3 regions of the Pantoea vagans genome follow, and region 3 is predicted to be linked to each of the others. Evidence: predicted binding sites of a transcription regulator. Region 3 holds the regulator's gene; each other region holds the start of a gene.
The links. The regulator PhoB, encoded in region 3, activates phosphate uptake and scavenging genes when phosphate is short. The targets are predictions, from matches to a motif close to CTGTCATAAAACTGNCNNAT.
Positions count from the first base shown of each region.

Region 1 (2,271 bases), 1.5 Mb from region 3:
CTGGTGAGAAGTAACTAAAAGCGTTTTCGGGCTCTGGGGGAAAGATAAAAGGGCGGGTGCATTGAGGTCAGCCATGCCAACAAGAGAGAGTGGCGGGAGTTTCCTCCCGCCGGTTGCTCTTACTTCAAGGATTCGTAAGCCATGAATGCAGCAACCTCCATGTGGCCGGTTCGGATTCGTACCTCACAGAGGTCTTTTCTCGTGACCAGTATCACGGCCAGCACTGCCGCGATGAAGAAGATGGCGATCAAGATCGCCTCACGCTGCTTCATGGTTGCTTCTCCTTGCCTTTCGGCACGTAAGACGCTACCTTTCATGTTGTCTGGCATTAAGGGTAGGCCTCGGGTTGATTGAATAAATCTCTCGGGGCTTTCTTCTTTCTGCCGTCAGCAATGCTTAAGACAGAAAGCCTCAAGCACCCGCCCGAATACTACTTATCCTGATACAAGCTCACAATGAGATGCCTTGTAGTCGAATTCTTAATTCGTGAAAAGTTTGACCGCTGGAGTTAGATGATGAAATTGAGCAACCTCAATTTCATAAGTCGGCGGTGGGCGGCGGGAAATGAAAATAAAAATGCCCAGTTGTTAACTGGGCACTTTCATATAAATAATGGCGGTGAGAGGGGGATTGATTCGCTGCGCTCACCCTTCGGGCAGCGTCGCAGGCTCCGCTGTCCACCTGGCTGACGCCAGTTGTCGAACCCCAATCGGGGCTTCTCATCCCCCTCAGGTCGGCGGGAAATGCAAATAAAAATGCCCAGCTGTTAACTGGGCACTTTCATATAAATAATGGCGGTGAGAGGGGGATTGATTCGCTGCGCTCACCCTTCGGGCAGCGTCGCAGGCTCCGCTGTCCAACTGGCTGAAGCCAGTTGTCGAACCCCAATCGGGGCTTCTCATCCCCCTCAGATCGGCGGGAAATGCAAATAAAAATGCCCAGCTGTTAACTGGGCACTTTCATATAAATAATGGCGGTGAGAGGGGGATTCGAACCCCCGATACGTTGCCGTATACACACTTTCCAGGCGTGCTCCTTCAGCCACTCGGACATCTCACCACGTTTTTTCCGCTAACCGCACTGGGTCAACGGGGCGCTACTATAGGGAGTAACCCGAAAACGGTCAAGCCCTATTTTCTCCTTTTCTTCTATTCGCTTAAGCTCTGTGCAGCTTGCTGCAACTCTCAACGAAGTGGTGTTTCTGTCATCAAATTATTCCTTATCCGCCACAAAAGTGTCACCGAACTGTCGCAGACTTGTCTGCGGAAACATTTGGTTATATTTACTGATAAGGATGCTGATAAATGAAACACATACCTCTTTTCACGGTTTCTCTGCTGGCCTCATTAATGACCGCGTCAGCAGTGGCAGATGATGCAACATACTCGCGTGCCGCAACTGGCGATATTACCGAACACGGTGGCGCGCGCCGCCTTAGCAGCGATCAAACTGAAGCACTGAAAGCGTCATTAATGAACACCACGGCTAAAAACGTCATCTTGTTGATCGGCGATGGCATGGGCGATTCAGAAATTACCGCCGCTCGTAATCAGGCGATGGGGGCTGGTGGATTCTTCCCCGGTCTGGATGCATTGCCACTGACCGGGCAATACACGCACTATTCCCTCGACAAGAAAACCCACAAACCGAACTACGTGACAGATTCAGCCGCGTCAGCGACGGCGTGGGCCACCGGCACCAAATCCTACAATGGCGCAATTGGCGTCGATGTGAATGGCAAAGATCAGGTCACCATTCTTGAGCTGGCGAAAGCCGCCGGGAAAGCCACCGGTAATGTGTCAACCGCTGAACTGCAGGATGCAACACCTGCTGCATTGATGGCGCATGTCACTTCGCGTAAATGCTATGGCCCTGAAAAAACCAGCGAGCTGTGTCCGACTAACGCGCTGGAGCAGGGCGGTAAAGGATCAATCAGCGAGCAGATGCTAAAAACCCGTCCTGATGTCACTTTCGGAGGCGGCGCAAAATCCTTTAATGAAAGCGCTAAAGCCGGTGAGTACCAAGGCAAAACCCTTCGTGAGCAGGCTCAGGCGTTGGGCTATCAACTGGTGGATAACCTTGAAGGCATGAATGCGATTCAGCAGGCCGATCAAACTAAACCGGTATTGGGCCTGTTCTCTGATGGCAACATGCCGGTGCGCTGGCAAGGGCCGAAAGCCAGCTATCACGGCAATATTGATAAGCCAGTGGTGACCTGCGAAGTGAACAAAGAACGTCCAGCTTCCGCACCGACTCTGGCGCAGATGACTA
Region 1 is NZ_CP011427.1:1,543,254-1,545,524, forward strand. Features, by position in the region: gene LK04_RS07135 (LysR family transcriptional regulator) at 1-18, shown strand, start outside; gene LK04_RS07140 (Hok/Gef family protein) at 120-272, opposite strand; RNA gene LK04_RS07145 (RtT sRNA) at 614-744, opposite strand; RNA gene LK04_RS07150 (RtT sRNA) at 793-923, opposite strand; tRNA gene LK04_RS07155 (tRNA-Ser) at 972-1,059, opposite strand; gene phoA (alkaline phosphatase) at 1,305-2,271, shown strand, end outside.
Region 1: the regulator PhoB is predicted to act here: its motif matches at 1,235-1,254, upstream of phoA (alkaline phosphatase).

Region 2 (2,271 bases), 850 kb from region 3:
GCTTTTTCCTAGCACCCAACGCTTATGAACGTAGAGTGAAGCAAAAATCACGATGGCTCCGGCAATAAAGCTTGGCCAGTGTGGTTTTTCCTGCCAGATGGCCAGATTGACCAGCAAGCCCGCCGGTACGTGCATGTTGTTCATGATACCCAGCGTGCCCGCATCCACCTGAGTGGCACCGTAGTTCCACATGAAGTATCCCAGTCCCGATGCCGCCACGCCCAGCCACACCAGAATGCCCCACTGCAGTGAGGTGGTAGGTAGTTTGTTCGGATTACCCCACAGGCTCCAGGCAATGATGGCGATGATCACCGCGCCAAGATAGAACCATGAGAATGCGGTGTGCTGCGGCATCGGACGGGTTTCCTGCAGGCGCTTGTAGCCGACCATGCCAATGGCAAAGCAGATGTTGGCGGCTTGAACCAGCAGCAGGCCAAACCAGAAATGGTCGCTGACTTTGTCGTAACGGATGATGGCTGCCCCACCGACTGCCAGCAGCGCACTGAATGCATAGCCAATTCGCAGCGGACGTTTGCTGAGCAAGTCGTAAATCAACGTCACATACAGCGGCGTCATCACCGTGAACAGCAGGAACTCTGACACGCTGAGATAGGTGTAAGCCTCAAAACTCAGCAGATACATGACGCCCAGCTGCAGCATCCCCACCAGCATATACAGCAGGATGGTGGAGGCGCGATAGCCTTTCCAACGCAGGAAAGGCAGGAAAACGATGGCCGCAAGTGCCAGGCGCATCAGCACCGAGAACCAGGAATCAACCTGGCCGGCGAGGTATTCCCCGATCAAACTAAAGGAAAAAGCCCACAAAATGGTGGTAACGATCAGTAACAGCACGGTATTGATCCCAAAATGAACAGTGGCGCTAGTGTAAACAAACTGTCGTCATGGGTTTGAATTATTTGGTTTACAACAGACCAAAATACAGACAAACAATGTAAGGCAAGAATAAGTGGCCTGTCTCGCCAGACATCATGCGCGAATACCAACATTTCCTGGTTTATTTCGCTCTTTAATGTCATCAAACTGTAACAAATGTGTCACACGTCACAGTAACGTGACGAAACCATCACTATCCTGTGCGCGAAATGGAACCTTTTGGTGCTGTTTTAACGCCACACGGCGCTTGACCCAACCTGCTGGGAACACATAACAATATCGCGCCCTGGAGGGCCACACTCATGTTGAGTATCTTCAAACCGGCACCGCATCAGCCGCAAGTCGCTGATGATCGTGTTGATCCGCTCTACCGTCGGCTACGCTGGCAAATCTTTATCGGTATTTTCTTTGGATACGCGGCCTACTATCTGGTGCGTAAAAACTTCGCGCTGGCGATGCCTTATCTGGTCGAACAGGGTTTCTCACGCGGCGATCTAGGCTTTGCGCTGTCCGGGATCTCCATCGCGTACGGCTTCTCCAAGTTCATCATGGGCTCGGTTTCCGACCGCTCTAATCCGCGCGTGTTTTTACCCGCTGGGTTAATTCTCGCTGCGGCCGTGATGTTAATCATGGGATTTGTGCCTTGGGCGACCTCAAGCATCATGGTGATGTTTGTTCTCCTGTTCCTGTGTGGTTGGTTCCAGGGCATGGGCTGGCCGCCTTGTGGACGAACGATGGTGCACTGGTGGTCGCAGAAGGAGCGCGGCGGGATTGTCTCCGTGTGGAACTGTGCGCATAACGTGGGTGGCGGCATTCCACCGCTGCTGTTCTTGCTGGGGATGGCATGGTTTAACGACTGGAAAGCGGCACTCTACATGCCCGCGTTCGGGGCGATCATCATCGCCATCATTGCCTTCGCCCTGATGCGCGACACACCGCAGTCTTGTGGCCTGCCGCCGATTGAAGCCTATAAGAATGATTACCCGCCAGATTACAACGAGAATCATGAGCAGGAGCTGTCGGCAAAGCAGATTTTCATGCAGTACATCCTGCCGAATAAGTTGCTGTGGTACATCGCGTTGGCTAACGTCTTCGTCTATCTGCTGCGTTACGGCATTCTCGACTGGTCACCCACTTACCTGAAAGAAGTGAAACACTTCACGCTGGATAAATCCTCCTGGGCATACTTCTTCTATGAATATGCGGGCATTCCCGGCACCTTGCTGTGCGGCTGGATGTCAGACAAGGTCTTCCGCGGCAACCGTGGCGCGACCGGCGTGTTCTTTATGACGCTGGTCACCATCGCCACCGTAGTTTACTGGCTTAACCCACCGGGCAACCCAGGCATCGATATGCTGTGCATGATCGTTATCGGTT
Region 2 is NZ_CP011427.1:3,885,714-3,887,984, forward strand. Features, by position in the region: gene LK04_RS17995 (carboxylate/amino acid/amine transporter) at 1-852, opposite strand, end outside; gene glpT (glycerol-3-phosphate transporter) at 1,197-2,271, shown strand, end outside.
Region 2: the regulator PhoB is predicted to act here: its motif matches at 1,042-1,061, upstream of glpT (glycerol-3-phosphate transporter).

Region 3 (2,271 bases):
CCGCTGTAGCGGATATGCTCGCTATCGGCGATACGTTGCGCCCGATGGATATGGCCAAGCGCGATGTAATCGGCAGGCGGAAAAGCCTGCGCCGGGAAGGCATCCAGCGTGCCGATATAGATATCGCGTACCGAGTCGCTTTTGGTGACCCCCACCGTGGTGAGGTGCCCGGTGGCGATGATCGGCAGTGGCTGATCGCCACGCTGCGTGAGGGCTGCCGCGTAACACTGCTGGTAGTGCTGCTCTATCGCCTCCAGCAATGAGATTTGCTTTTCACGGCCTGATTGCCCGGCCTGACTACGCAGAATATCCCGTGGACGAAGATAAGGGATGGCGCACAGTAGCGCGCCCGGCGTGCCATCACGCTGATGCAGCGTCAGCACCTGCTGCTCGCCTTGTGGCGTGGCGCTGGTGATCACGCGGGTATTCAGGCAGGCAAGGAGTTCACGCGATTCATTGAGGGTGGCAACGGAATCATGGTTTCCTGCCAACACCACCAACTGACACCCAGTGGGCTGCAATGCCACCACAAAGCGGTTAAACATTTCACGCGCATAACTGGGTGGCGAACCGGTATCAAACAGGTCTCCGGCGACGATGAGTGCATCGACTTGATGCTGCTGGATCTGGTCCAGTAGCCACTCAAGGAAGGCCTGATGCTCTGCCGCGCGGCTTTTACTGTAAAAGAACTGACCGAGATGCCAATCCGCCGTGTGTATGATGCGCATGAAAACTCCGTGCTTAGTTAAGCGAGCGAGAAGTATAACCTCTTCAGATCGCAAAGAAAAAAAAGCGCTAATCGTTGTCACATTTCTGTTTTTTAACTATTTATCATAGGTCGGGTTTTTCATAAAAGTGTCATAAAACTGACGCATAATGACGCCGCAAATCCCCGTGACAAGCCGTCACAACAGCAGGAGTTATAATGGCTAAGCGCATTTTGGTTGTGGAAGACGAAGCTCCCATCCGTGAAATGTTATGTTTCGTGCTGGAACAGAATGATTACCAGCCTATTGAGGCCGAAGACTACGACAGCGCGATTGGTAAGCTGATCGAGCCGTGGCCTGATTTGATTCTGCTGGACTGGATGTTGCCGGGTGGCAGCGGTATTCAGTTTATTAAACATTTGAAACGTGAAGCGATGACGCGCGATATCCCGGTGATGATGCTGACGGCGCGTGGTGAAGAAGAGGATCGCGTACGCGGTCTGGAAGTGGGCGCGGATGACTACATCACCAAGCCTTTCTCACCGAAAGAGCTGATGGCGCGTATCAAGGCGGTGATGCGTCGTATCTCGCCGATGGCAGTGGAAGAGGTGATTGAGATGCAGGGCTTGAGCCTGGATCCCTCCTCACACCGTGTGATGGCCGAAAGCACCCCGCTGGAAATGGGCCCGACGGAATATAAATTACTGCACTTCTTTATGACGCACCCAGAGCGTGTTTACAGCCGTGAGCAGCTGTTAAACCACGTTTGGGGCACCAACGTGTACGTCGAAGATCGTACGGTTGATGTGCATATCCGTCGTTTACGTAAAGCTTTGGAAGTTTCTGGTCACGATCGCATGGTTCAAACCGTACGCGGAACAGGGTATCGTTTCTCTGCCCGCTATTAAACGGAGTCTTTTACCGTGCTGGAACGACTCTCCTGGAAGAGATTAATGACCGAGCTGGCGCTGGTCTGCTTGCCTGCGCTGGTGCTGGGTCTGTTGTTCGGTTATCTGCCCTGGCTGCTGCTGATTGCCGTATCCAGCGTGCTGTTTTGGCACTTCAGAAACCTGATGCGTCTGTCGCACTGGTTGTGGGTTGATCGCTCCATGACGCCGCCTTCCGGGCGCGGCAGTTGGGAACCGCTGTTTTACGGTCTGTACCAGATGCAACTGCGCAACCGACGTCGCCGTCGTGAACTCGGTAATCTGATAAAGCGTTTTCGCAGCGGTGCGGAATCGCTCCCCGATGCGGTGGTGTTGACCACCGAAGAGGGCACGATTTTCTGGTGTAACGGACTGGCTCAACAGCATTTGGGCTTGCGCTGGCCGGAGGATAACGGTCAGAACATCCTCAATTTGCTGCGCTATCCTGAGTTTTCTCGCTATATCCGTCAGCGCGATTTTAATAAGCCACTGACGCTGGTGCTTAACAACCAGCATCATATGGAATTCCGCGTGATGCCCTACAGTGAAGGGCAGTGGCTGATGGTGGCGCGTGATGTGACCCAGATGCACCAGTTGGAAGGCGCGCGGCGTAACTTCTTCGCTAACGTCAGCCACGA
Region 3 is NZ_CP011427.1:3,031,428-3,033,698, reverse strand. Features, by position in the region: gene sbcD (exonuclease subunit SbcD) at 1-728, opposite strand, end outside; gene phoB (phosphate response regulator transcription factor PhoB) at 926-1,615, shown strand; gene phoR (phosphate regulon sensor histidine kinase PhoR) at 1,631-2,271, shown strand, end outside.